DNA from 2 places in the Eubacterium sp. AM05-23 genome. Region 1 is predicted to be linked to the other one. Evidence: predicted binding sites of a transcription regulator. Region 1 holds the regulator's gene; the other holds the start of a gene.
What was found. The regulator NrdR, encoded in region 1, represses ribonucleotide reductase genes. The targets are predictions, from matches to a motif close to CACNANATNTNGTG.
Positions count from the first base shown of each region.

Region 2: the regulator NrdR is predicted to act here: its motif matches at 10,300-10,313, upstream of DW091_RS07820 (vitamin B12-dependent ribonucleotide reductase).

Region 1 is NZ_QUDF01000008.1:38,491-53,357, forward strand. It holds gene DW091_RS12380 (class I SAM-dependent methyltransferase) at 1-558, opposite strand, end outside; gene DW091_RS12385 (hypothetical protein) at 506-901, opposite strand; gene DW091_RS12390 (pseudouridine synthase) at 894-1,625, opposite strand; gene scpB (SMC-Scp complex subunit ScpB) at 1,616-2,227, opposite strand; gene DW091_RS12400 (segregation/condensation protein A) at 2,228-2,959, opposite strand; gene DW091_RS12405 (site-2 protease family protein) at 2,961-3,596, opposite strand; gene lysA (diaminopimelate decarboxylase) at 3,599-4,876, opposite strand; gene DW091_RS12415 (NUDIX hydrolase) at 4,984-5,511, opposite strand; gene nrdR (transcriptional regulator NrdR) at 5,528-5,983, opposite strand; gene ftsZ (cell division protein FtsZ) at 5,993-7,087, opposite strand; partial or broken gene DW091_RS20575 (small basic family protein) at 7,399-7,710, opposite strand; gene DW091_RS12435 (DUF881 domain-containing protein) at 7,742-8,470, opposite strand; gene DW091_RS12440 (DUF881 domain-containing protein) at 8,480-9,178, opposite strand; gene DW091_RS12445 (FtsQ-type POTRA domain-containing protein) at 9,211-9,870, opposite strand; gene murG (undecaprenyldiphospho-muramoylpentapeptide beta-N-acetylglucosaminyltransferase) at 10,040-11,146, opposite strand; gene ftsW (putative lipid II flippase FtsW) at 11,143-12,258, opposite strand; gene murD (UDP-N-acetylmuramoyl-L-alanine--D-glutamate ligase) at 12,258-13,634, opposite strand; gene mraY (phospho-N-acetylmuramoyl-pentapeptide-transferase) at 13,655-14,620, opposite strand; gene murF (UDP-N-acetylmuramoyl-tripeptide--D-alanyl-D-alanine ligase) at 14,643-14,867, opposite strand, start outside.
Region 2 is NZ_QUDF01000005.1:39,803-54,669, forward strand. It holds gene DW091_RS07765 (DNA alkylation repair protein) at 1-424, opposite strand, end outside; gene dnaG (DNA primase) at 640-2,385, shown strand; gene rpoD (RNA polymerase sigma factor RpoD) at 2,453-3,604, shown strand; gene DW091_RS07780 (class I SAM-dependent methyltransferase) at 3,606-4,301, shown strand; gene DW091_RS07785 (Nif3-like dinuclear metal center hexameric protein) at 4,282-5,400, shown strand; gene galE (UDP-glucose 4-epimerase GalE) at 5,434-6,426, shown strand; gene iorA (indolepyruvate ferredoxin oxidoreductase subunit alpha) at 6,575-8,359, shown strand; gene DW091_RS07800 (indolepyruvate oxidoreductase subunit beta) at 8,361-8,936, shown strand; gene DW091_RS07805 (cysteine-rich small domain-containing protein) at 8,943-9,221, shown strand; gene plsY (glycerol-3-phosphate 1-O-acyltransferase PlsY) at 9,251-9,901, shown strand; gene DW091_RS07815 (hypothetical protein) at 9,923-10,156, shown strand; gene DW091_RS07820 (vitamin B12-dependent ribonucleotide reductase) at 10,351-13,290, shown strand; gene DW091_RS07825 (CsbD family protein) at 13,365-13,562, opposite strand; gene proB (glutamate 5-kinase) at 13,856-14,692, shown strand; gene DW091_RS07835 (hypothetical protein) at 14,670-14,825, shown strand.

The DNA.
Region 1 (14,867 bases):
TTTATGCACATTAAAGCCTGCTCCAAGCTGCGCGCACCATTTTTCAACGGCTCTGCTCTCATCCAGTCCGGCCGGGTGCCGGTACAGGCAGAGTGTCAGAAGCCCCTTTGGCGCCAACAGCGTCACACTGCTTTCCAGTGCTGCCAGTGTGGTATCTGTCTTTGTAACGATTTCTTTGTCTCCATGAGGCAAATACCCTAAATTAAACATAATCCCCATTATTTTAGAGTCCTGCCGAAGCTCTGGCACACTGCCCATTGTTTCGTGGCCCCTGTGAAAAAGAAGAACACGGTCTCTTAAACCCTCAGCCGACAGACGCTGCTCTGTTTCCTTCAGGGCTTCTTCCTGGACATCAAAGGCATAGACTCTTCCGTGCGCGCCCACACTTTGGGCCAGCAGACAGGTGTCCGCGCCAGTCCCGGCTGTCGCGTCGACGGCTGAGTCTCCCTCGCGTAAATGCTCAGCCATCAGGGCCCCTGCCAGTAAGGTCACTCTCCTGAAGTCATTAATCGACGGCACCAGCACACCCCGGACACGGCTTGAAAAATTCATCGACATAAGCGTCATGGCTGATATATTCGCCGCAGTCATTAAATTGATGGCCTTCAAAATAAGCCTTCAACGCCTCAGGCACATTATAGACCCTGCAGGCCTCGCACCCCAGGTCAGCCGCCTGGAACAGGGTCGTGCGGATTAAGCCGTCCAGCACCGCCATGGGTACCTCTGGCATGATGTTTATAATATCGTAAAGCTCTGCTGTCTCGCCTTTTACCATAAAACGGGCAACAGCCAGAAGCTCTTCCCCATCCATGGCAGTCAGATAAAGGCTTCGTTTATGCTCTGGCTCTTTAAAATAAGGCGCGACCACCTCAAAATTCTTAGGAATCACAATTTTAATCATCTTTTTCTCCCTTTAGATAACGTATTTCTTCCTCAGTAAGATAACGCCATTCACCGGCTTTTAATCCCTTTAAGGTAATGCTACCAATGGCTATCCGCTTGAGGTGAATGACGGGATGGTGGATAGCCGCGCACATTTTGCGGATCTGGCGCTTCCTTCCCTCGTGAATCGTCATTTGAAGCAAGGTTGTGCTTCTGTAGGTCTTTAGTACCTGCACAGAAGCGGGTGCAGTGGTATGCCGCGTATGGTCGTCATCCTCGATTTCGACCCCCTCAGCAAAAAGCTCCAGCTCCTCGGTGCTGGGAATCCCCTTTACAAGCCCTTCATAAATTTTATTGAACTCATGGCTGGGATGCGTCAATCTAAAGGTAAGGTCTCCGTCATTGGTTAAAATCAGCAGGCCCTCTGTATCCTTATCCAGCCGGCCCACCGTAAACAGCCGTTCCTTAATGGGCAGCAGATCCATCACGGTCTGGTCTGCGTGGCGGTCTGCCGAGGTGGAGACCACGCCTCTTGGCTTATTCAGCAGCACATAAATTTTCTTATCCTCAGCGATGGCTTTGCCGTCTACTTTAACAATATCAGCCTCCGGGTCTACCTGAAGTCCTGGTGTCAGCACTGCCTCACCGTTGACACTTACCCTGCCTGCGGCAATCAGCTCCTCCGATTTACGTCTTGAAGCAACGCCGCACTGGGCCATATATTTCTGTAATCTCAATTCAATTCCTCAACTGTGTTTATTTCCATATTTTCCGCCATAGAAGCGGAGATATCAATTTTCTGCTGTTCTCCCTCGGCAAACTGCTCAAAGGCCGGCAAATCCTCAATATGCTTCAAATGAACGGTTTTTAAAAAGGCGGGTGTTGTTTTATAGAGAATCGGCCGCCCTGGCGCTTCCATCCGGCCTGCTTCCTTGATCAGCCCCCGGTCAAGGAGCCGCTGAACCGAGCTGTTGGAGCTGACCCCTCTGAGATTGTCAATATCGATACGGGTAATCGGCTGGCGATAAGCGATGATCGAGAGGGTCTCCAGAGCTGCCTTGGACAGCCCTGAGGCCTCCTGCTGCCCCAGAACCTGTCTGATAAAATCGTAATGCTCAGGTTTTGTGGACAGCTGCCAGGTGTTGTTGACCTGCACCAGGCGAAGCCCCCGCTCCACACTGCCATAGTCCTTTTCAAGCTCTGCCATTAACGACTGAATGGTGTTCCCGTCCAGCTCCATCGCCTTTTCAAGCTCACGCAGCGCGACGGGCTCACCACTTGCAAAAAGGATGCCTTCAATGATTCCCTTTAAACGCTTTTTATTACTTTTTGAAAGTTCCTGCATTTATTTTTCTGTCCTCTGTCTGATGATTATTTCCTGAAATACACGGTTCTGAAAAAGCCGGATGTGATTGATCTTATACATCTCCAAAAGCGCCAGAAAGGTTACCACAACCTCTCCCCGGCTGACTTTTTTTCTGAAGAGCTCTGAAAAATGAAGCTCTCCAGAGCGGTTGAGCTCAAACTGCTGCTCAATGTATTCAATTTTTTCCTCCACAGTAAAAACTTCCCTTACAATCTCCTGAGAAAAATCCTTAAACTCAATCTCATCGCTGTATAGGGAAAATATATTAGAGTATGCCTTAAAAACATCCTCTGGGTTGATCTCCACCTCTGCGTCCTGGTTCATAGCCGGAATATATTCCGGGTCCTTGTAAACCGCATGAAGCTCGGCGCACTCCCGTTCCTCCAGATAACTGCTGATATTTTTAAAGATTTTATACTCAATAAGCTGTCGTACCAGCTTTTCTTTCAGGTCCTCTTCGTCCTCTTCCTCGTCCTTCGCTCTTGGCAGAAGCATTCTGGATTTGATCTCCAAAAGCTTGGAAGCCATGACCACAAACTCACTGGCAACCTCCATATCCAGCTCACGCCATTTCTCGATATGGGCCAGGTATTGATTCGTGATTTCCGCGATGGGGATATCATAAATATCAATTTTGTTTTTTTGAATTAAATGAATGAGAAGGTCCAAAGGACCTTCAAATTTCTCTAAACTGACTTCATAACTATTCATTTTATGACCAAAGCATTAAAAAAAGTGGGTTTAATATCATTCTGAACAACCCGTCAATCCCGTTGATGATGGGTGTGATAATCAGGCCGAACACATTAAATACAACCAGCAGCAGCAGGATAATCATCCCATAACGTGAGAACTGATAGAATTTCTGTTTTGCGTTGTAAGGCAAAAATTCAGCCAGAATCTGCGACCCGTCGAGGGGTGGAATGGGAATGAGGTTAAAGACTGCGAACATCAGGTTATACAGATACAAATACTGCAGAATCTGCAGCAGGTACACATTGGCGAAGGGTGAAACCGCATAGATCGCAATGAGCGAAATAAATCCTAACAAAAGGTTTGTGAAGCAGCCCGCCAGACTGACAACGATGATTCCCTTCCGATGGTTTTTAAAATTATTCGGATTAACCGGCACAGGCTTCGCCCAGCCAAAACGAAAAAGCAGCATGCTGATAAAGCCGATGGGGTCAATGTGCTTAAGGGGATTGACTGTCAGGCGCCCTGCCAGCTTGGGGGTTGGGTCACCCATTGCATCTGCCGCGTAGCCGTGGGCCATTTCATGAAAAGAAATGGCCACCAGGATACCGGGCAGGCTCAGCAGAAGATTGATAAAATAACTCGTGCTAAACATAATCAGTCCTCAAGCCAGGAAGGAATCCTGTCATTCTTGACCAGATCCTCAAAACTTTCACGTTCCACCAGAATTGCGGACCGATCCCCCTTTAAAAGAACAACAGCCGGCCTCCTGAGACGGTTATAGTTACTGGCCATTGAGTAATTATAGGCCCCTGTATGAAGCATTGCCAGTGTGTCGCCAGGCTGAGGTGAGGGCAGCTTAATGGATTTAATCAAGGTATCTGTCTCACACGCTTTACCGCTGACTGTAACCTCTTCCATCAGCGCCTCGTCCTGAGGCTTATTGCAGATCACAGCATCGTAATCCGCACCGTAAAGTGCCGGACGTGGATTATCTGCCATTCCTCCGTCAACACTCACGTACTTTTTCAGTCCCGGAATCTGTTTAACGGTGCCCACAGTATATAACGTAATGCCCGCCGGCGCCGCCACAGAGCGGCCAGGCTCTACCACGATTTTAGGCATCGGAATCTGTCTCTGCTCAGACATCTCCCGCATATGGTCAACCATTTTAGGAATATAATTGGTGACGTCAAAGCTTGGATCATTTGGTAAATAAGGAATACCAAAGCCGCCGCCCAGATTAATCTCCGTCAGATTCAGCCCGTCGGAGATCAGTTCCTTATAAAGATCCAGCATCACTTCTGACGCCAGTAAAAAAGGCTTTTCATCTGCGATCTGAGAGCCGATGTGGCAATGAATGCCGACAGCCTCCACATAGTCCATTTCTTTTGTACGGCCGATAATTTCACGGGCCTGGCTCAATGGCAGGCCAAACTTGGAATCAATCTTCCCTGTCTGTATGAGCTCGTGCGTGTGGGCTTCTATGCCCGGAGATACCCGAAACAGCACCTTGACGGACTGCTCGAGTTCTTCGGTCAAAAGACGCAGCCGTTCCAGCTCCCATTCGCTGTCGATGACAATACGGCCTACCTTATAGCCCAGAGCCATTTCCAGCTCTGCCTGATTTTTATTGCTGCCATGAAAGCAGATACGGGCAGGATTAAAACCACTTTTCACAGCCGTATAGAGTTCACCGCCTGAGGCCACATCCAGAGAGACGCCCTCACTTGCAACGATCCGGCACATTCCCATGTTTAAAAAGGTTTTGCCGGCATAGTTCACATCATAGTCCGCACCTGCCGATTCAAAGGCGTCCTTAATGCGGTTGATGTTTGCTCTCAAAATATCTTCGCTCATCACATAAAGCGGCGTCCCGTATTTCTGCGCTAACGCCACTGTGTCATGACCAGAGAATATAAAATTTTCTGACATTCAGTTTCTCCTTAAAAGCTTTAATTTATTTGCCACAAATAATAAGAAAAGTGATCTGTTATCCTGTGTGTAACACAGATGATAAAAGACCACCTCGATGATTTTATTTACATAAGAGAAAAAAAGCGACCTAAAACACAGGCAGTCTTTGCGTCTGAAAACTTTCCTTTAAGGTAAAGCGCCCAGACTGTCCGTATAGGCATTTCGACAATTTCGATGAATTCATCATCATCCTGTTTTCTCGGCTCAATAACAAATTGAGACGCCATAAATAAAGTGGTCACTTCATTGGTAAATCCCGGTGAGGGCCACATTTCTCCTAAAAAGTGCAAATCCAGGGGCTTCAGGCCAATTTCCTCCTGCAGCTCCCGCACTGCCGCCTCTTTAGGATCTTCACCCGCTTCAACCAGACCTGCCGGTATCTCCAGGATCACTTTTTCGATGGCCTTTCTAAACTGGCGCACGAAAATAATCCGGTTGCCTCTGACAGGCAGAATACCGACGCCCTGTTTGTGGTCTACCAGTTCCCGGAAAGAGGTCCCTCCATCGGGAAGCTCGACTTCGTCGACCTTTAAATTTAAGATGCGTCCATTATAAATCTCTTTGGACGCAATGGTTTTTTCAAAAAATTTCATTCACTACTCCACGCCTTCAGCGTTCAGACATAAGGCGGTTCAGTTCATCCATAAAGGATTCGACATCCTTGAACTCACGATAAACTGATGCAAAACGAACGTAGGCCACCTGATCGATATCCTTGAGCGCATCCATGACGCGCTCTCCAATATAGGATGATTCCACCTCTTTATCTTCAACCTGATAAAGCTCCTTCTCCATTAAGTCAACAACACGCTGGATGTTGTCGATGGGAACCGGACGTTTTTCACAGGCCTTGATCATCCCATTCAAAATTTTATTTTTATCAAAGGGGACACGCTGCCCACCTTTTTTAACAACGATCAAGGGAATGTTTTCAATCCGCTCATAAGTCGTAAACCTTTTGGCGCACCGGATACATTCCCTTCTTCTACGAATCATAGTGCCTTCTTCAACAGGTCGTGAATCAACTACTTTGCTTTCGTCATAATCACAAAAGGGACACTTCATTCAGACACCTTAGTCTTCGTTGCTTAAAAATCCAGGAATCGCAAATTCGCCAGCACCGCTGGTTGTTTTGGTTTCAGGCTTAGCAGCTGTATTTGCAGCAGCAGCATTTGCGCTGTTTAAGATCGCAGCTTTTTTAGCTTCCACTTCTTCTGCTGGTAAGAAACCGGTCGCAATAACCGTAATCTGGATTTCATCGCCAAAGCTTTCGTCAATGGTCGCCCCAAAGATAACGTTAGCGTCTTCGTCAGAGGCTTCTCTCGCAATGGTTGCGGCTCTGTCGACTTCAAAGAGCGACAGGTCTTCACCTGCTGTAATATTTAAAAGCACGCCGGTGGCGCCGTCGATTTCAGTTTCCAGGAGCGGGCTTAAGATGGCTTCTTTTGCAGCTTCTTCGGCACGGTTTTCACCGGAAGCACGGCCAACGCCCATGTGAGCCAGACCGGCATCTTTCATGATGGTCTTAACATCGGCAAAGTCAAGGCTTACAAGACCCGGCATGGAGATCAGGTCAGAGATACTCTTAACACCCTGTAATAATACATCATCTGCCAGTTTGAAAGCGTCTCTTAAAGAAGTGGTTTTGTCAGCCATTCTTAACAAACGGTCATTTGGAATGGTGACCAGCGCATCGACATTATCCTGAAGGAAATCACTGGCAATCTGAGCGTTGCGCATACGGACTCGGCCTTCAAAAGAAAATGGTTTGGTGACAACACCAATGGTTAAGATTCCCATTTCACGGGCAATTTTTGCAATGATCGGCGCAGCACCGGAACCGGTTCCGCCGCCCATACCAGCAGTGATAAATAACAGATCTGTTTCCTGAATTAAATCTGCAATGGCGTCACGGCTTTCTTCCGCAGACTTCTGACCCATTTCAGGGTTACCGCCCGCACCAAGACCGCCGGTGGTCTTTTCACCAATCTGAAGTCGTTTTTCAGCCAGGGTCAGGGCCAGCGCCTGATTATCGGTATTGATGGATATGAAGTCAACACCCTTCAGACCGGATTCGATCATGCGGTTAACGGCATTGTTCCCGCCGCCGCCAACACCAATTACACGAATTCTCGCAAAATTATCATTGTAGCCATCTAATTCAATCACTTTTCTTCCTCCTCTATTTCACGTAAGAAACTCTTAGTTTGTTTTTTATCATCATTTTTTTGTTCTTCATCCAGTTCTTCATCATCTTCAAAGACTTCATCCTCGTCGGAAGCATCACCGCGGTAGCCGTTCTCGTCAAGCTCGACGGCATCGTAGTCTTCTTCCTCATAGTCCTCTGTCTCGTCTAAATCATCGGTCGTGGAATGTATTATTTCTATAGGCTCAGCTTTATGGCCGGTTGAATGACCATGCTTCTGCTCCTTTGAAATCGCTTTAGGATCTGATTCTTTGCTGCCAGACCGGAAATAATAACGCCGGATCTTCGCAAAATTTGAAAACAGGCTGGTTCCAAAATAAAAGATTGCTGCGTAATAAATTGGAATCCCTACTCTGTCACCGATATAGGTCAGCAGCGCCGCTAAAATGGTGTTGCCAAAAAAACCGGTAATAAACAGTTTTTGGTCAAATTTTCCTTCCAGGTCTGCCTGAATACCGCCAAATACTGAATTCAGCGAAGCGAGTATTGCGATTGAGAGATAGGATGAATATGCCAGCGGTATTTCAAAAGGCAAAACAACACCGATTAAAAGCCCTGCAAGCAGCCCTATTAATGGATATAGCATCGTTGTCCTCGTTTCTCTGCAAAAAATCAAATTACAGTTTATTACTTTTGTTGAGTAGTAAATATTCTGACTTTTCTATATTAACCTTTATTTCCCAATATTTCAACAGTTGAATAACACTTTCATCAGAATTTAAGTAAATATACATGGATTCTGGGTCTCCAATGGCCTCAATCACAAATGGCGGTGAGGATATCTCATCATCTACATTGATGACCGCGCCGCCGCAGTCGATGTTGCTGCTGTTTGTCACGCGCATCTTATTGAGCTGGATTCCCTCCGCCCCGGCTGCCTTCAGTTCGTTGATGACCGCCAGCACATCTGAGTTGTGTACCAGGTATTTATTTGGGTTTTCACCAGGCTCGATGGCTTTGTCACTGTCTTCCAGCGTAATGACAATGCCAGGTCCCTGGATGGGTACAGAGCCGTCTGCCATTTTATAGTTTTCAAGCTCTGCGTCCAGATATTGGCCGACGGTATCGACCACAGACCCTTCATCCTCGATGGCCCTTCTGGCCTGTTCGTAGGTTTCAAGCCTTTTCTGCTCAGCCTCTATTTTTTTGCCGAGCTCCTCATTTTTGACCTTGAGGTTATCCTCCTCAAGCTCCTGGTTATATAAGGTCTTCGCATTGACAAAGGTACGCTGCGCCGGGATGTCTTTTGAACCAATTTCCTTAACGATCAGAGCCATTCCAATGCCAACCACCAGAAAGACCAAAACCAGTATCCGGTTCATGGTTTTTTCACTTATACTTTTCATAGCCCACCGCTACTCATCGGCCCCACTGCCTGAGGCCGGCGTTGCATACTTAAGGTCAATCACACCACTGTAGGCCTTTACCAGAACATTGTCCTCCTGTGAAATAGAAACCTTCAGTTTATTGGACTGCATGACATCCACAACACCAGCCCGCATTTTGATGGCAGCGGACAGATCCTGGGGATTGCCAATGACTTTCACCTCAAAGGGTGCACCGTATTTGTTACGGTTAATATTAATATAGGAGCCCGCCTGGCGGATCTCCGAGGTATTAATCAAACGTTCGCCATTGATGGAAATGGCTTCTGCGCCTGCTGCGTTCAGCTCGTTTACCAGTGAGAGCAGCAGATCGGAGCTCTTGGAATAGAGAGACGCGTCGTAATCTGTGCTGTCGGTATCGATGGTGATGACCAGGCCTGAGCCCGTCACATCCGTCACGCCTGCAAGCACGCGTTCCTTCTCCAGCTCCTGCTGTTTTTTCTTTATGACATCATCGGTTCCAGCGGCGTCAGATTCATAGTTAGCCAGCTGTTTTTCGAGATCCTTGAGCTGATTGTTCAGCTCGTCATTTTTGTTTTCAAGGGCTTTCACTTCAGCAGCCAGGTCGCCAGCGCGCTCGGAATCTACCGTCCCGCCCAGCTGGTCGACTGTTTTCATCTGAAGGATAATCAAAACGCCCACAAAAATACATATTAACGCAATGGCCAAACTGCCTTTTCGCTTCAAGCCTTCACCTCAGTTTATCTTGGTTTCAGAATCGGTTTGTTACCGCCAGTGGTCAGATTGATATCCAGATTGCTCTTGTTTTCGGCAAACACCGTATTGATATAATCATAAGAGCTCTTAAAGTTATCCAGATCCGCCACTGTCATAACCACATTATTTTTTGTAATGATCCGATAAGTATTATTTTCCGTAATACCCACTTCCGAAATCTTCGCAAGGTTGCCATCATTCTGGAAGGTCTTCAGAATCTCCATGACTGTGTCAAACTTCCAGTCCGGATTAAAGGTTACCGGATGTCCGATTTTATCAATGGTAATATCCGTGAAGCCCGTCACAATAGGAATATCCGTTTTGCGCAGATACTCACTGCGCTCAACCAGAAGGCCCTCACGGTTGATATAATTGATCTTGCCATCGTAGTTGACCGCGCAGATTGCCGGCGCTTCCTTTACCTTGATCACGATTTTGTCCGGCATGACTTTTGTAATCTCCAGCTTTTCAACATTTATGAGTTCCTCAATATTATAATGAGCCTTATTTAAATCTACCCAAAAAATGCTCTCACCTTCATTGATTCCTGAAGTTTCTATAATTGTTTCGCTATCGACAACTTCATTCCCAATTACTTCAATATGCTTAATGTTAAACACACCGGCGGAAATGGCGCTTGCCATGACAAAAATAAAGACAAATAAAATAGAAACAGCAACCACTAATAGTGTAACATATTTTAGCAGTCTTTTCCTTTTATTTTTTTTTAATTTTTTACGTCTTTGCAGCTTTTCATCCATTTTATCACCATTTACCGGTTTTTGTCACCCTTTTTATTTGTTTTTGTTCAATTTATTTGATCAGCTTCAAAGCTTCTGCACAAATCCGGTCACCTGCATCCAGTATTGCCCGTTCTTTCGTAGCTTTCCGCATCTTTTCAAGCCCCTTTTCATCCCGGAGCAGCGCCGGAATGGTTTCGGCCAGCAGGTCCGGCGTCAGCTCGGCGTCATGGATCAGGATTCCGCCGCCGTTATCGGTGATAACACGGGCATTGAATTCCTGGTGGTTTCCTGCCGCCATGGGGTAAGGGACCAAAATGGATGGAATTCCCACCGCCGCGATCTCAGCCACCGACATGGCGCCGGAACGGCTGACAACTAAATCTCCTGCGCCGATAAGGGTGTGGACGTCATTGCTGTAGGCTAAGACATTTATATTACGGCAATCATCTAATTTTACACCATTTTCCTTTAATTTTTCTAGGACTTTATCATACTGTCCTCTCCCGGTCAGGTGATAGACAACAATCTCCGGATTATCTGCATTCCGGACGATAAACGAAGCGGCTGCATTGTTGATGCTCCCAGCCCCCTGGCTGCCGCCCATGATGACGACCAGACGCTGGCTGTCCTTCAGGCCAAGCTTATCTCTGAGGGCCCTGCGGTCTGTCTGTTTAAACACGTCGCGCACCGGGTTGCCAGCCAGAAAAGTCTTGTCCTCCGGAAAGTACTCGGCGGCCTCCTTAAAGCTGATGGCCACGCGGTCCACCTTTTTCCCAAGCATCCGGTTTGTCTTGCCCGGGTAGGCGTTCTGCTCATGGATCATGGTGGGGATGCCCCGCTTCGCTGCCTCGAGAAGCAGCGGGCCACAGGTGAAGCCGCCTGTCCCAACCACCAGATCCGGCTGATGCCTTTTCAAGACCTTCTTTGAGTCTGAGATACCGTCAAAGATCCCCTTGACCGCAGCCAGCGTTTCCAGCGACAGCTCACGCTCAAAGCCGCGGACACGGATGTACTCAATAGGATAGCCCTCCTTGGGCACAATATTTTTTTCCATGCCTACCTGTGAGCCGATAAAAACGATCTCGGCGTCGGGCAGGCGCTCCTTTAGTTTATCTGCAATGGCCAGCCCCGGATAAATATGTCCTCCGGTGCCGCCGGCCGCTACTAAAATTTTCATTTTCTTCTCCCTTTCCTTTTGCGCAGGTCGGCCTGCCTTGAAATATTGAGGATGGGCCCCAGCATGGCAAAGAGCACAACCATCGAGGTCCCGCCAGCGCTGACAAAGGGGAGCGCCATGCCGGTAACCGGGATGACCGAGGTGGCGACCCCCACGTTTACAAACACCTGAAAGCCGAGCAGCAGCATGACACTGCTGGTGTAAAGGTAGCCGAACCGGTCTGGCGAGGTGTTGGCAATTTTGAAGCCGCGCCAGATAATGAAGGCGAAAAGACCCAAAACAAAAACACAGCCGATGAGGCCGAACTCCTCACCGATATTGGCGAAAATAAAGTCATTCTGAAGCTCGGGCAGGAACAGAAATTTCTGCTTGCCGTTGCCCAACCCCTGGCCAAAGATTCCGCCGGTCCCAATGGCTAAAAGCGACTGGGTGATCTGATAATCATAGCTCCCGCGGCCCAGGAACACGTTAAAACGTTCCAGCCGCCAGGGCTCAAGGATCATCAGCCCAATGACACCCGCCGCGCCCAGAGCCGCATAGGGCGCAAAGCGTTTAAAACGCACCCCTGCAAAATAGAGCACTGCCACCATGCCAAAGCCGATGGCCATGGCCGCGCTCAGCGAGGGCTCAATGGCTGTGATACCGCAGATCAGAAAAATAGGGACCATGCACTGCTTGGTAAACTCCCAGGTACTGCCGTTCAGCACCTCCGGCTCCCGCGTGAGCAGCGAGGAGAGATAAAGAATGCCTGTGACCTTTGCGAGCTCCGAGGGCTGAAACTGACCGATGCCGACATTCAGCCAGCGTCTGGCATCATTGACCTTAACCCCGATGCCCGGTATCAATACAAGGAGCAGCAGAAAGACCGTCACGCCCAGCAGGACCATGCTGATTTTTTTATTGTTGTATTTGCGATAATCGATATTACTCATAAAGCCCATTACAAGGAGCCCCAGCGCTACAAACCCAAATTGCTTGAGAAAGAGCGAGTAGCCCTTGCTGCCGTCGACTGTTGAAGAATACATGCTGGCGCTAAAGACCATCAGGAGGCCAAAGCCTACCAAAATCAACAGAGCGATGACAAACGGCCTGTCTACTTTTCCTTTTTTCATCAGTTACTCCCGATTCGTTTAACTAAATCCTTAAAGACCTGTCCTCTGATTTCAAAATTATCAAACATATCCCAGCTGGCACAGGCTGGTGACAGCAGCACCACATCGCCTGGCGCCGCGCATTCAGAGGCAACCTTGACCGCCTCGTCATAATCGCCCACGCGCACGGTGTTGTAATAGCCCTGGCTCTCGGCTGTCTCCTCAATCTGAGACGCGGTTGCTCCGACCAGCACCATCCGTTTCACCTTTTTCCTGACCACCTCGATAAATTCGCTGTAGTCTTCTTTTTTATCGTAACCCCCGGCGATGAGGATGACCGGTTTGGTCATGGCGTTCAATGCCACGATGGCCGCGTTGGTGTTCGTGCCCTTGGAGTCGTTGATATAATCCACGCCGCCGATGTTCGCCACAAATTCCTGACGGTGTTCTACCCCGCCAAAGGATTTCAGCGTTTCCGCGATACTGACCACGTCCACGCCCATAAAATAGGCGAGCACTGTGGCCGCAAGAGCGTTCTGTACGTTGTGAGGGCCCTTGATACCCATTTCCTCGATACGGCAGATTGGAATGACTGATTCATTGTCATTGATAAAAATACCGCCGTCCATGGCGTAGGCACCCTGGGCCACTTTTTTGTCCAGGCTGAAATAGTACTTCCGGCACTGTGCCTGGCGGCCCAGCTCACAGACCTGTTCGTCATCGGCATTAAGCACCAGAAAATCCTCGCCGCGCTGGTTTTCAAAAATCCGGGCCTTGGCGGCAATGTAGTTTTCCATGGTGCCGTACCGGTCCATGTGATCCGGTGACAGGTTTAAAATGGCCGAAGCGGCTGGACGGAATTTATTGATGGTCTCCAGCTGAAACGCGCTGATCTCTGTCACAAAAACATCCTCGGGCGCTGCTTCCATCACATAGTTGCTGATGGGGTCTCCGATGTTGCCCACCGTATAGGTTTTCCGGCCGCTGTTTTTAAAGATTTCACCTGTGAGGGTCGTGGTGGTGGTTTTGCCGTTGGTGCCGGTGATGGCTACAAAAGGCGCCTTTGTCATACAGTAGGCCAGCTCAGCCTCGCCGATGACAGGAACGCCGCAGCGATAGGCCTCGGCGATGATGGGAATGGTCAGCGGCACGCCCGGGCTTGTGACCACACGGTCAATCTCATTGATAACCCCGGTGTCGATCTGACGGCCAAAAACCGTTTCGATGCCCTTTTCCTCAAGCTCTGCCAAGGTCTCCCGCACCTGGGGAAACTCTGCCAGAACCACGTCCTCCGGACGGTTATCGGTCAGTACCACTGCTTTGCCGTTATCCATTAAAAGCTTTGAAACCGCCACACCGCTGCGGGCAGCCCCAATCACTAAAATCTTTTCACTCAATTGTACTTACGCCTCCTAAATTATAAACATAAAAATGCCAGTGCCACAAAGACTGCCGTAACAATCCAGAACACGGTGACCACCCGGGTCTCACTCCAGCCCTTCAGCTCGAAATGATGGTGAATCGGCGCCATTTTAAAGAAGCGCTTGCCGTGGGTCAGCTTGAAATAACCCACCTGTATCACGACCGATAAGGCCTCAATCACGTAGAGCAGGCCTGCGATCAGCACGAATATCTGCATCCGTGTAATGATGGCCATCACGATCACAGCGCCGCCCAGAGCCATGGAGCCCGTGTCGCCCATAAAAATCTCGGCCGGGTTTGAGTTATAGCGCAGGAAGCCAAGGCACGCGCCGATCACCGCGCCGCTGAAAACAGCGGTGCTGACCTGATTCAGCGCAACGGCCATGGCCAGGAAAAAGACGCAGACAATGGCAGTAACGCCAGAAGCGAGACCGTCAAGGCCGTCGGTCAGGTTGACCGCGTTGGTCACTGCCACGACAGCAAAAAAGGTAAAAGGAACATACCAGAACCCAAAATCCACAGTGGCGCCCATAAAGGGGACAACCAGCTCTGTGCCGATGGAAGGCGTCCACGCCGCGTAAAGGGCAATGGCCAGGGCCGCCACAAACTGAAGCACCAGTTTCTGCCAGGCGCGCAGTCCCAGATTATGCTTCTTCGAAACCTTGATAAAATCATCGATAAAGCCTATGGCCCCAAAGGCCACCATCACGATCAATGGAAAGAAGTCCCATTTTCTGGTAAATAAACTGATGATCATAACAGCGATGAGAACCGCGCCCTGGATGACAAGGCCGCCCATGGTGGGTGTGCCGGATTTTTTCATATGGCTTTGGGGACCCTCCTCACGGATGGCCTGCCCGAAGTGCAGCCGGTGCAGAATCGGCAGGACTCTGGGCATCGCGAGCCAGACAATGATAAACGCGGCTAATAAACTGACAATTGAAATTTTTAAAGTATCCATCTTTTCCTTGTTTCCTCTTCCTTTACTCCTGAATCATTTCCAGTGTTTTTTCCAGATGTACGCCCCTGGAGGCTTTGATGAGAATCACGTCTCCCGGCGCCATAAGCTTTCTCAGCAGTCTGCCGGCGCCCTCTGCGTCGGCAGACCAGAAGCAGCGCTCATCTGCCAAGCTGGCGCCTGCGCCTTTGATATAGGCTTTCGATTCCGGGCCGACCGCAATGAGCACATCGGCCTTTTCTGCCGCATA
Region 2 (14,867 bases), on a different contig from region 1:
GAAGCATCACAATGCCAAAGCGGAGAGTAAAGGCGTCTGAGGATTTAAGCTTGGATAAAACAAAGCCCCAGAATAGCTCAGGGTAGGCTCTAGCATGCTTTAAACCACTGCAGAAACTGTCGCATACAGACCAGTTGTCGATTTTGGGGATAAAAGTATTAATGGATGCTATGATGGTATCCAGTCCGGCTTTTTCAGGGTCCAGATAACCGATCACCATTCCTTTGAGCATTTTTTCTTCAAAATAATCTTCAGGTCCCTGAGACAGAAAAAGCGGATAATCTTCTTTCACAATACGTTTCGCAATCTTTCTGAGTATAGGAAGTCGGACTCCTATCAATTCGCAATGATCAGGCAGCAATTTTTGCTGAAATCTGCGATAATCATTTTCTGCAAGTAAAAACAGTTCTTCACGTATGGTCATGTCAGCCTCCTTTAGTGTTTATATTATAGCATAAATATGGCAAAACGGACTGGAATAAAAAACGGTTGAATCTTAAAAAACTTAAGAAAAGCGTCTGCATTTTTACGTTTTAAAAAAAGTTGTTCTTTTTTAAAGGATATTAACATAAAAAAAAGAATAATATTAAAGTACCCTTTGGTACAAATATCAGATATTACAGGGAAAGTGGTGAGAAGATGGCGCCTCGTTATAGTGAAGAGGTTATTAACCAGGTGCTGCAGGCCAACGATATTATCGACGTTGTATCAGAGTATGTGACACTGAAAAAAGCCGGAAGCTCCTATAAGGGCAAGTGTCCTTTTCATAACGAAAAGACGGCTTCTTTTACAGTGTCGCCGGATAAGCAGCTGTATCACTGCTTTGGCTGCGGCGTAGGAGGAAATGTTATTGGCTTTGTCATGGCCATTGAAAATCTTCCTTTTGTGGATGCGCTGAAGTTTTTAGCCAGACGGGCGCATATTATTCTGCCGGAGAACGGCAGCAGTGCCGAGGATAATGAACGATACCGGAAAAAAGAACGCCTTTATGAACTGCACCGTGAGCTGGCCAACTATTACTATCTTTGTCTTAAAAAAAACCGAAATGCACAGTACTATCTGGCAGGCCGCAAGATCACACCGGAAACCATCAGGGCTTACGGCCTGGGACTGGCGCCGGATGGCTGGCAGAACGCTCTGGGGTTCCTGCGTCAAAGGGGGTATACTGATCAGGAGATGCTGGATTCCGGACTGGTGATGCGCAGTGAAAATGGGCGTATGTACGATCGTTTCAGGAACCGCATCATGTTTCCGATTCTGAACGCTACAGGCCGGATTATTGGCTTTGGCGGCAGGCGGATCAGCGAGGAGGATCACGGGCCAAAGTATTTAAACTCACCGGAAACCATGATTTTTTCAAAGGGAACCGAGCTTTTTAATATGAATCATGCCAAAAGCAATATTGTCGGTGGGCAGATGCTCATCGTCGAGGGCTATATGGATGTGATCTCACTTTATCAGCATGGCGTACGCAACACAGTAGCCGCTCTCGGCACAGCCTTTACCGCTTATCACGCAGCCCTTTTGGGGCGCTATGTGGGGGAGGTAGTGCTCAGCTTCGACGGTGACGCCGCTGGAGAAAGCGCTACGCAAAAAGCCATTACGATCTTGAAAAATACACCGTTGAATGTTAAAATATTAAGGTTACCCATTGAGGATGACCCGGACACTTATATTCAGAAGCACGGCAGAGAAGCCTTTGAGAAAAAAGTGACTGAGGCCATCACCATTGTCGAGTATGAGATCGGCCTTCTGAGGAATAAATTTGATCTCAGTCAAACCGACGGCCGGATTAAATACATTAATCAGGCCATCGCAGTGCTGAGACAGCTCTCCGATGAGGTTCAGATCGATCTTTACAGCAAGCGTCTTGCCAGAGAAACCGGAATTGACCTCAAGGTTATAAGACGGGAGGTATACCGCAAAAAGCCTATGGATCTGACGGAAGAGGATGTTGGCGAAAAGATTGACTACTGGCAGAAAATGCCAAAAGCCTATGAGGAGGCCCAGATTCTTTTTCTCAGAAAGGGAATGATGGAGCCAGAGGTTTTTAAATCCGGGAGACTGAGGGCAGAGCACTTTAGCCCGGGGTTTTTCAGAGAGCTTTATGTGCTTATTACAGGGCTGCTGGAAAAGGGTGAGCATCTGTCACCGGCAGCGCTTATGAACCATTTTGAGGATGCGGAACAGGTAAAGCCAGTATCTGCTATTTTGATGGATGATACTCCTGTCGAAAGCACAAAACTGGAGGAATGTATCAAAACCATCATGCATTTTTACCGTTTGACCGAAATCGAGCGGATAAAACAGGAAATCAGTAAAGCGAGCGAGGAAGAAGCCGCTGTTTTAATGAATAAAATGATTACATTGAAAAAAGAAATGTAACAAGTTATGATCGAAAGTCAGGAGGATATAAATGGCTGAAGCAAAGAAGAAAAAAGTGAAACCAGATATGGAGGAATTGCTCGACGAGGTTGATGCAATCGCCGACCTAGAGGCAATGCCGGAAGTTCAGACACTGATCAAGCGCGGTAAGGAAAAAGGCTCCTTAAACAACGCCGATTTTGAGGAAGTGCTTGAAAAGACCGATCTGGACCCGGAAGAGATTGATTCCATCTATCTGCTTTTACAGAAGGAAGGCATTGATTTAACCTTCCAGGATATGGATATTGAGACCGATGATATTGATCTTGATATCGACATCGACGTGGCAGAGCTGGAAGAAATTGAGATTGAGGAGGATCCCGTCAAGGATATAGACCTGGGGGACAGCGTCAGTGTCAATGATCCAGTGCGCTTGTATTTAAAGGAAATCGGCAAGGTGCCGCTCCTGACCGCGGAGCAGGAAATGGGCATCGCCAAGCGTATGGAAGCAGGCGATGACGAAGCCAAGAAAGAGCTGGCTGAGGCCAACCTGCGTCTGGTTGTCAGCATTGCCAAACGCTATGTGGGCCGTGGGATGTCCTTTCTGGATCTCATTCAGGAGGGAAATCTCGGCCTGATCAAGGCGGTGGAAAAATTCGATTATACCAAGGGCTTTAAGTTCAGTACCTATGCGACCTGGTGGATTCGTCAGGCCATTACCCGCGCCATCGCGGACCAGGCCAGAACCATTCGTATTCCTGTGCATATGGTTGAGACCATTAACAAGCTCATCCGTGTGTCCAGGCAGCTGCTCCAGGAGCTTGGGCGTGAACCTACGCCGGCAGAAATCGGTAAAGAAATGGGCTTCTCGGAAGAAAAGGTCCGCGAAATCCAGAAAATCGCGCAGGATCCTGTATCCCTCGAGACACCCATTGGTGAGGAAGAGGACAGCCATCTGGGCGATTTCATCGAGGATGATAATGCCCCGGCACCTTCGGAAGCAGCGTCCTATGCGCTTTTGAAGGAACAGCTCATGGAAGTGCTCAACACCTTGACTGAGCGTGAAGAAAAAGTACTGCGCCTGCGTTTTGGACTGGATGACGGACGTGCCCGCACACTGGAAGAAGTCGGCAAGGAGTTCAACGTTACCAGAGAGCGTATCCGCCAGATTGAAGCCAAGGCACTCAGAAAACTGAGACACCCGAGCAGAAGTAAAAAATTAAAGGATTATTTGACCTAAAATGATGACACCACGTTTGCAGGTGATTGCAGATAATGTATTGAAAAATGAAAGCATGGCAGATATCGGTACAGACCACGGATATCTGCCTGTTTATCTAATGGAACAGGGCTTTATACCGCGCGCTGTCGCGGCAGATATTAATGAAAAGCCCTTGAAAAAAGCAGAGCAGCTTGTGGCCCGGTCGGGCTATGAAAAGCAGATTGAAACGCGTTTGGGCTCAGGTCTTTCCGTATTAATCCCCGGAGAAGCTGGAACCATTGTCATGGCGGGGATGGGCGGTTACCTGATAAGGGATCTGCTGACCGAATCCCTTGAGGTGGCGGTCTCGGCAAAACGTTTGGTGCTCCAGCCCATGAATAATGCTTTTATTGTCAGGCATTTTCTGGAGGATAACGGCTTCGTGATTGTAAATGAGGATCTTGCAAAGGAAGAACGCAGAGTCTATGAAATTATCGTTGCTGAAAAGGGTGAAATGTCCATTGAAAACGATCTGGATTATCTGATTGGCTATGAGGCAAAAAGGCGTAAGCATCCGCTTCTGCCGGAGCTGATCGACCGTAAGCTGGAGCTTGAAAATAAAATAATCCAGAACACGGAAAACAAGCATACAAAAATGGCCAGAGAACAGTATAAAAAAAGCACAGCCATTGCGGCTGCGCTGATGGAGGTGAAAAATGGCTGTAAAATGCAGTGAAATAACAAAAGTGATCGAAGCTGTGGCTCCGAGAAGCCTTGCGGAGTCATGGGACAACGTCGGCCTTCAGATCGGCTCTTTCCAGAAAAGAGTGAAAAAAATACTGCTGACATTGGATGTGACCGAGGCTGTCGTGCGGGAAGCAGTCATGGAAAATGCGGATATGATTATTGCGCACCACCCCTTTATCTTTAACGGCATCAAATCCATTTGTACCGATGAGCTGAAGGGAAAGATTGTGGCTGAGCTGATCCGCAATGACATCAGCCTGTATGTAGCGCACACTAATCTGGACAAGGCAGAGCTTGGCCTTAACGATTATATCGCGAAAACACTCGGCATTGAACAGCGCCAGCCGCTGGACCCTTCCGATGAGGATAAGCTCTATAAGATCGTGGTTTATGTGCCGGTGGATTACACCGATAAAATTGTTGAAGTGATGGGAGACAGCGGCGCCGGCTTTATCGGTAATTACAGCCACTGTACCTACCGTACTGTGGGCCAGGGAACCTTTAAGCCGCTCGAGGGGTCTTCGCCCTTCATCGGTGAGGAGGGTGAGGTGGCAACCGTTAAAGAAGACCGGGTAGAAACCATCATTGACGGTAAGATGATGAAAACCCTCATTCAAAAGCTTAAAAAAGTCCATCCCTATGAGGAGATGGCCTATGATTTATATCCTCTTGAAAACGGCGTGCTTTTAAACCAGAATGGCCTTGGAAAAATCGGCGTCTTAAAAGAGACCATGACGCCGGAAGCCTTTATTGAGTATGTAAAAAAAGTGCTGAGCCTTTCCCACGTGAGGGCAGCAGGTAATGAGCCGGCAAAAGTCAGAAAGGTGGCTTTGTGCACAGGCAGCGGAGCAGAGTTTATCGGACTGGCAAAGGTTAAAAAGGCAGATGTGTACATTACCGGAGATTTGAAATATCATGATGCCCAGCGGGCGGCCGAAAATAACCTGTGGGTCATTGACGCCGGTCATTTCGGAACGGAAAAAATGGTCGTGGGTCTGCTTGAGAACCTGCTCCGGGAAAAGGTGGACGATCCGGAGATCGAGTATGTCCGGTCAAATTACAATGAAGATTTCATGCGCTACTATTAAGCAGAGTTGACAGAGTATTAAGGAGACAGAGAGATGAAAGTTTTAGTTTGCGGCGGGGCCGGCTATATCGGGTCCCATGTAGTCAGGGCACTTTTAGACAAGGATTATGAGGTGGTGGTGCTGGATAATTTATCCACGGGGCACCGCCAGTCCGTCCCGCAGGGCGCAGTGCTGGAGGTCGGCGATATTCGCGATGCAGCCTGTCTTGAAAGACTGTTTTTACGTCATGAGGTTGACTGCGTTATGCATTTCTGTGCAAACTCACTGGTGGGTGAAAGCATGGAAAAGCCCATTGAGTATTATGATAATAATGTTTACGGGACGCTGTGCCTGCTGCGTTCCATGGTCAACAATGATATTAAGCATTTTATTTTCTCATCGACCGCGGCAACCTACGGCGAGCCTGAGCGTCTGCCCATTGATGAGGATACGCCTAAGCACCCTACCAACACCTATGGCGAAACAAAGCTGGCGGTTGAAAAAATGCTGCATTGGATGGAGGTTGCCTACGGACTTCATTACAAGGTGTTCCGCTATTTCAATGCTTCCGGTGCACACCCGAGCGGAGAGATTGGCGAGGACCACGCGCCCGAAACCCATCTGATCCCATTGATTTTAAAAACAGCACAGGGCATCCGTGATAAGATTTATGTCTTTGGCGATGATTATGATACCCCTGACGGAAGCTGTATCCGCGATTATATCCATGTAATGGACATCGCGGAAGCCCACATTCTGGGTATGGAGGATCTGGTTAAATCTGAAACCAGCGATGTTTATAATCTAGGCAACGGCAATGGTTTTTCAGTTTTGGAAGTGATTGAAAAGGTTAAGACTGTTACCGGAAAAGATTTTCAGGTTGAAATCACAGACCGCCGGGCAGGCGATCCGGGAGTCTTAATTGCCAGTTCAGAAAAAGCCCAGAAAGCACTGGGCTGGTCACCGGCAAACTCATCACTCGAGTATATCATCGAAACCGCCTGGAAATGGCATCAGGGGCATCCTGACGGCTATGGCCTCGTTTAATGTGCCTTATAAAAAACATGAAACAGAGATTGATTCTTTGAATTCGTGTATGGTTTAGTGTATAATTATAAAAATAAGTTATGAAACAGTAAAATTTTATTCTGTCACAAGGACGGGCGGTTCCCGCCCTTACAGGAGAGGAGAGAATATGAAGAAATTATTAACAGGTAATGAAGCCATTGCCCGTGGTGCCTGGGAAGCCGGCGTTAAGTTCGCCACCGCCTATCCGGGAACACCAAGTACAGAAATCCTTGAAAATGTAGCGACCTATGATGGCATTGTTTCCGAATGGGCGCCAAATGAAAAAGTAGCGGTTGAAGCGGCTGCTGGTGCTTCAATTGCCGGTATCCGTACACTTGCTGCAATGAAACATGTTGGGGTAAACGTTGCGGCTGACCCGATTTTTACTTTTGCCTATCTTGGCGTTAACGGGGGCTCTGTTATCGTAACAGCCGACGAACCAGGCATGCACTCATCTCAGAATGAGCAGGATAATCGAAACTACGCGCGCCATGCAAAAATGCCGATGTTTGAGCCGTCTGACAGCCAGGAAGCTAAGGATATGCTTAAGGACGCCTATGAAGTAAGTGAAACCTATGACTGCCCAGTGCTTTACCGCATGACTACCCGTGTCTGTCATTCAAAATCCATTGTCGAATGTGAGGACCGTGTGGAAGTGGACGATAAAGAATATGTAAAAGATATTATGAAAAACTGTCCGCTGCCGGCTCATGCCCGCGTTATGCAGGTTAAGCTTGCCAAAAATTTTGAAAAGCTGGCAGAATATACCGAAACCTCTAAATGGAATTATATCGAAGATAATCAGAAGGAAATTGGCGTTATCGCGTCTGGCGTGGCTTTCCGTTATGCCAAGGAAGTTTTTGGCGATACGGCCTCTTATCTGAAACTGGGATTTTCTTATCCACTTCCCAAGAAGCTGATTGCTGAATTTGCAGGCAAAGTTAAAAAGATCTATGTTCTTGAAGAAAATGATCCGATTCTTGAAACCGAAATTAAAGCCATGGGCATTGACGTTATTGGAAAAGATGTGTTCCCAACCATGGGCGAGCTGACACCGGAACGCATCCGTGAAGCCCTCTATGGTAAAAGCGAAGTGACCCTTGCGCCCGATCCTGAAAAAATTGTCGGCCGTCCGCCGGCATTCTGCGCAGGCTGTCCGCACCGCGGTATTTTCTACGAGCTGGGCCGCCGTAAAAATATTATGATTTTCAGTGATATCGGATGCTATTCCCTGGGCTTAACACCGCCCTACAACGCTACAGACGCGATGATCTGCATGGGTGCCAGCATCAGCGGGGGACACGGTGTGGCAAAGGCCATGGATATTAAGAATAACGATATGAAAGTCGTTTCTGTCATCGGCGATTCAACTTTCTTCCACTCTGGAATGACCAGTCTTATGGATGTTACCTATAATAAGAGCAATGTTCTGACTGTTATCTTGGACAATCGCATTACCGGCATGACCGGCCATCAGGAAAACCCGGGCAGCGGCTTTGACTTAAAGGGCGAACCGGCGCCGATTATGGATATCGAAACCATTGTCCGCGCACTTGGCGTTAAAAATGTCCGTACGGTTGATCCAAACAATCTGGAAGAAACCGACGCGGCGCTTGACTGGGGTTTGTCAAATGATGAAGCCTCTGTCATTATCACGCGCTGGCCATGTGCGCTCAAGCGTTTCTCTCAGGCCGATAAGGAAGAGTTCCCAGAAGCCTTTAAGCGCCACTGCAAGGTCGATACCGATCTCTGTATCGGCTGTAAGAAATGCCTGAAATCCGGCTGTCCTGCTTTAGCCTTTAACTCTACCGTACCGAAAAAATCCGGTATTCTGGAAGAATCCTGTCTGGGCTGTGAGGTTTGCCTGCAGATCTGCCCGAAACATGCCATTTATGTAGAGGAGGAAAAGTAGAATGAAAACAAAAAATATATTATTGGTTGGTGTTGGCGGCCAGGGAACCATCACAGCGGCAAAACTGCTGACCACGGGTCTTATGGAAGCCGGCTATGACGTAAAGATGAGTGAAATCCATGGTATGAGCCAGCGTGGCGGCTCCGTTTCATCTCAGGTCCGCTATGGGGATGACGTCCAGTCACCGGTTATCGAGATGGGAACAGCGGACATCATTGTTGCTTTTGAAAAAATGGAAGCACTGCGTTATATTGACTTCTTAAAGGAAGACGGAAAGATTATTGTCAACGATGCAGAGATATGGCCGCTGCCGGTCGTTATCGGCAAAGCGACTTATCCGGAAAAAATTCTGGAAACATTGCAGGAAAAGGCCGATGTCCGCGTGATGAATGCCTCCGCCATGGCGGAGGAGATGGGGAATCTCAAGGTTATGAATGTAATTCTGCTTGGGGCCATCATCAAATCTATGGGACTTCAGGATATTAACTGGGATGAAATTATCCGAAATAATGTAAAACCAAAATTTGTTGATCTGAATATCAAAGCGATGGCTGTCGGAATGGACGCCGTTAACTAAAAGGCTATGTGTAAAAAAGAATTTGAAACAGAAAACTTCAAATTTTTCCAAAACAGGGATTGTGAATATTTTCCCTGCCATAAAATGGAAAATCTAGACGAGTTTAACTGTTTGTTTTGTTACTGTCCTTTATATGCGCTGGGAAGGGACTGCGGCGGTGGTTTTGAATACACGGAAAAGGGTATAAAGAACTGTACAAATTGCCTTGTTCCCCATAAAAAAGAGAACTATGACCGGATCATCGAAAAACTCCTGATTCTTATCGAGCGCGTTAGAGAGCAGTAGCTCAGGATTATGTGTGAGGAGAGTTTAGTATGAGTATACTTATTGGCTTGATTTTGGTTGTGGCGGCTTATTTTATCGGTAATCTTGATTTTGCCTATATTATGGTGCGCGCTGTAAAGGGTGAGGATGTCCGTAATTACGGAAGCGGTAACGCCGGAACGACAAATGTACTCCGGACGATGGGCCTGAAATACGCTATTCCTGTTTTTATTTTGGATGCGCTTAAGGGCTCTGTCGTGATTCTTGCAGCCAGACTGCTTGGCTTCAGTGAAGCCTGGGTAGCGGCTGCGGGAATTGCAGTGGTCTGCGGTCATAACTGGCCGGTCTGCCTTGGCTTTAGAGGCGGAAAGGGTACAGCCACTTCCATCGGCGTTTTTATCGTCTTTGACTGGCCGATTGCCTTGATCTGTATTGCCGTTGGACTGATCTTCCTGGCCATTTTCAGAATGATGTCGCTGACTTCCATTATTGGGATGGTATCCCTTCCGATTGCAGTTCTTATTAAAAGTATTTTTATTACACATGGGGCTGTTTTTACACCCGAGCTGTTTTTTGCCTTGTTTCTCTGCTGCTCAACAGTGTTCCAGCACCGCACCAACATCAAGCGGATTATGGCTGGCACCGAGAGCAAGGTAGGGCAGAAGGTTAAAATGGGTGGAGATGATAAGAAAGGCAACTAAACTTTGAAAGGAGACATGAAGATGTCGAATGATAAAAAAGTCGTTGTTGCTGGACAGGAAAAAGACATCCGCGAAGCAGAGCCTGAGGTCAGACGTCAATCCCTGACAGATGATGTAATGGAATCTGTATCGGTGGAGGAAACCCATGAGGCTGGTACCTTTGAAAAAGATGTTATCGGAACTGAAGAAGCGGCGACCAACGCCGCTGTAGATTTAGACGTTTTAGAAGAACAGGAAGAAAACCGGGAAGCCTGATTCTGACTGGTGTTTTAAAGAGACTCTCAAAGCAGAGAGTCTCTTTTTACTGTTTCTGTTTTCTTTTTACAAGAAAGTTGATGTGGATTACAAGAATTTATTCCACGTATTATACCAGATATATGTTATAATAGAAATCGGCGCAGCACATCTTGTGTACGCCTTTACAAACCGATTTTATAAGGAGTTTAAGATTGAAAGAGCTGAAAGATCTATTTAAAAGACATTTTACGAAAGAACTGGAAGGCAGTAATAAGACTGTCTACGATCTTTTCGAGTGGCAGAATGTTGACGTCAATTTAACAAATTATCAGACGGGCGCGACCATTTTGTCCATGGAAGATCTTGAATTTCCAGTTGATTATTCGCAAAATGCCTGTAATATTATAGCCAGCAAGTATTTCAGACGACGGGGAATCCCAAACGGTCTGGGCTATGAACACAGCATGCGTGAAGTTGCCGACCGCATGGTTGGCTTCTGGGCAGATGCTTTGAAAGAAGAAGGCATCATCGAGACCGCTGAAGAGTGGCAGATTTTTTACGACGAGATGGTTTACGCTCTGTTGAAACAGATGTGGGCGCCAAATTCACCGCAGTGGTTCAATACTGGCCTGGCCAGAAGCTATGGCATCAAAGGTGACAAGGACGACCTTTATTACTACGACGAGGCGGCCGGTGAGGTTAAAGAATCAGATGACCGCTATACCCGGACTCAGTCAAGCGCCTGCTTTATATTGTCCATCGAGGACAAGCTGCTCGGCCATCACTCCATTTCTGAGCATTATGTCAGTGAGACAAAGCTGTTTAAAGGCGGTTCCGGTGTTGGCACAAACTTTTCATCGCTTCGCGGCGTGAATGAAAAGCTATCGAGCGGCGGGCAGTCCTCAGGAATGATGAGCTTCCTGCAAGGGCTTGACCGTAACGCAGGCGCCATTAAATCCGGCGGCACCACAAGACGTGCGGCTAAAATGGTCATTGTAGATGTGGACCATCCCGAAATTGAAGAATTTGTGGACTGGAAGGTCAGGGAAGAGGATAAAGTCCGCGCTCTTGGAAAGATGGGCTATGATACCTCCATGGACGGTGAGGCATACCGCACCGTTGCAGGGCAGAACTCAAATAACTCCGTCCGTTTAAATAAAGAATTCATGGATGCTGTCATCAATCTTGAGCACGAACCGGATCACAAAATGACTTTGAAGGGACGCGTAGACGACGCAGTTAACCGTGAAGTATCCGTCAAGGAGCTGTGGCAGAAAATCAACACAGCTTCCTGGGCCTGCGCCGATCCTGGACTTCAGTTCGACGATCTGTTTAACGCCTGGCATACCTGTCCCGGCGGTGAAGATGGCGATACCTCCAAAAAAGAAAACCGGATCAACGCGACAAACCCATGCTCAGAGTATGCTTTCTTAAATGATACAGCCTGTAACCTGGCATCCATCAATATTTTCCGCTTCTTTGACCCGGAAACCAACAAAATTGATATTGAACGGTTTTCACATTTAGCAGGACTGATCCAGCTGGTGCTGGAGGCTTCGATCTATTGGGGACAGTTCCCAACAGAAGATGTTGCCAGAAAAAGCTACCTGTTCCGCACCACTGGTCTGGGCCTTGCCAATGCTGCGTCATTGATTCTGGCGCTGGGCTATCCTTATGATTCCGATGAAGCCCGAAACCTGATCGCAGCTTTATGCGGCATTATGACAGGACATTCCTACTATGTTTCAGCCATGATGGCCGGAAAGGTCGGGCCTTTTGCGAAATATGAGATCAACAGTCCTTATATGAAGCGCGTTATCCGCAACCACAGCCGTGTCGCGGGCTATCTGACCGATGACTATGAGGAAATGACTTATGAACCGCTTAAAATCAATCATGAACTTTTAGAAGAAATGGGTTTCCTGAATATCAGCAGCCGTATCAAAGACGCGTGGAAGGATGCCATTGACTATGGTGAGCTGAGTGGCTACCGCAATGCGCAGGTTAGCGTTATCGCGCCGACCGGTACCATTTCCTTTGCCATGGACTGCGGCGCCACCTCTGTCGAACCCTTCTACAACCATGTGGTATTCAAAAAACTGGTAGGCGGCGGCTCCATGGAAATCGTGAATCCAGTGATGGAGATTGCCCTTAAAAATCTGGGTTACAAGCCAAAGGAAATTTCCGATATACTTGGTTACATGCTGGATAAGGATGAAAAAGGCTATCTGCGCCACGACAGTCTGTCCGGCGCGCCGCATATCAAGCCAGAGCATATTCCGGTTTTTGACACAGCCAATACCATCCGCCCAGAGGGCCATGTGCTCATGGTTTCGGCCATTACGCCGATGATCAGTGGTTCGGTTTCAAAGACTGTGAACCTGCCGTCAGACGCGGAGATAGAGGATGTTAAGAAAATTCATCTTCTGGCATACACTACCGGCGCCAAAGCCATTGCCGTTTACCGTGATGGCTGTAAGGCATCACAGCCTCTAAGCTCCGGTAAGCAGGAGGAAGGCGAAAAGCATCTGGAGGATTGTTCTTATAAGGAGCTTCTTGAATTTGCAAGAGACTGTAATCAGGGGGTTCCCAACCGGCGTAAACCAGACGGTATGCGTATGAGTCGTACCCATGCGGCTAAAATCGGCGATATTGAGCTTTATATCACCATCGGTTTTTATGATGATGGTAAAATTGCAGAAATTTTTGTATCCACCGATAAGGATGGTACAGTGGTTAAGGGACTGCTGGCTTCATTGTCCAAGTCCATCTCCAATATGCTTCAGTACAATATTCCGCCGGAAAAAATATCCATCATGCTGAGGGGCCAGAAGTACGAGCCGTCAGGCTTTGTCCAGAGGCATCCGTATATTAAATACGCATCCTCTATTTCTGACCTGATCTCCAAGGTCATTGATATTGAATGCGGTGATTATTCCAAATGCCAGGTGAAGCCGAAAGCTCCCCTCGCAAAGGTAGACGCCAGCACGGCAGCTCCGACACCGGAAACTATGCCGCTTCAGATGGAAATGGAAATTGAGGGTGAAAAACTCTATGGGGAAGTGTGCAGCCAGTGCGGCAGTGACCGCATGGTCCGCAATGGTACCTGTAAGGTTTGTATGGACTGCGGCACCACCACGGGCTGCAGCTGATTAAGCTAAAAATCAGAAAAATAAATAAACCGGGATATTCAGCTTGGAATATCCCGGTTTTTTATGTGAATGTTTTATTTATTCATACGATCCTTTACATCATCTGCAACATCTTTCGCTTTTTCTTTTACGTCATTTGCTTTTTCTTTGATTTTTCCGGCTGCCTTGTCCATCATGCCTTCGGCCTGTAAGCCCTTATCGCCTGTTGCACCGCCGACTCGGTCTTTTACTTCGCCTTTTGCCTGATCGGTAAATCCTGTATCTTTGCTCATAATAAAGCCTCCTTAATAAGAATTGTTAGTTCTTATATACCCCCAGACAGGTGAAGAAAACAATCGTCTTTCTATTCCTAAGGAAAGCTTTAGTTTTGAAAAAGAAAAAGCAGAGAATAAACAGAAGGTATACCCAGCGCGTCAGGATAAAACAAACTTGCAAAATTAAGTTAAGTTTGATATGATAATATTTCAGAATAGTCACCAGACCGACGGCGATAGTCTTTAATCAAAAATGGACAGACTAAGCTGCCTGAGTGGAAGACAACAGTAGACAAATGGAGGCGCATTAAATGCGACAGACAATTAAGGAAGCAGAGACCATTGTCATCAAAATGGGCACCACCTCAGTAACCCATGCCAATGGTACCCTCAATTTAAAAAAGCTTGACCAGCTTGCAAGGGTTTTGACTGATCTTGAAAACAGTGGGAGAAAGATGGTTTTGGTATCTTCGGGTGCCATCGGCTGTGGCATGAACCGTTTGGGTTTAAAGGAACGGCCGAAGACACTGGAGGCCAAGCAGGCCACCGCTTCGGTGGGGCAGGGGCTTTTGATGGAGATTTATCATAAGTTTTTTGATGAATACCACCAGAATGTGGGTCAGATTCTGCTGACCAAGGATGTATTCAAGCATTCCATTAAAAGAAGCAATGCCATCAATACCTTCAAGGCACTGAAAAATCGCAGCATTATCCCGATCGTCAATGAAAATGACTGTATCGCGACGGATGAAATTCAGGAGGAGTGCTTTGGGGATAATGATATCCTGTCTGCCATGACTGCCGATATTGTGGACGCTGACCTTTTGATTATTCTCTCGGATGTGGATGGTCTGTACGATTCAAATCCCAATGAAAATGAGGATGCCATACTCCTCCAGACCGTTGAGACGATTGATTCCGATATTTTAAGCAGCGCGGGATGTTCCACCTCCGGCCTTGGAACAGGCGGTATGGTGACCAAAATCGGGGCGGCTAAATACGCAACCGACCGGGGAATAAACACCATCATCGCATCCGGTGAGGATGTTAAAGTGATTTATGATATTTTAGAAGGCAATGAAATAGGAACATTTTTTATTAAACAGGATTTACAGGAGGTCCAAGATGTTAAAAAAAGTAATGATTAGTTTGTCTGCAGTAGCAGCTGGTATGCTGACCGTATTAGGCGCTTTTTATGTAGCGGAAAAACGCCGTGAAAAAGCAGTCGGCGGTAAATTAATGAAGGTGCAGTACCGTTTTACCAAGGATTTTGACGATTAAAAGCGGACAATATATAAAATAAAACAGACGAAAAATTTGGAG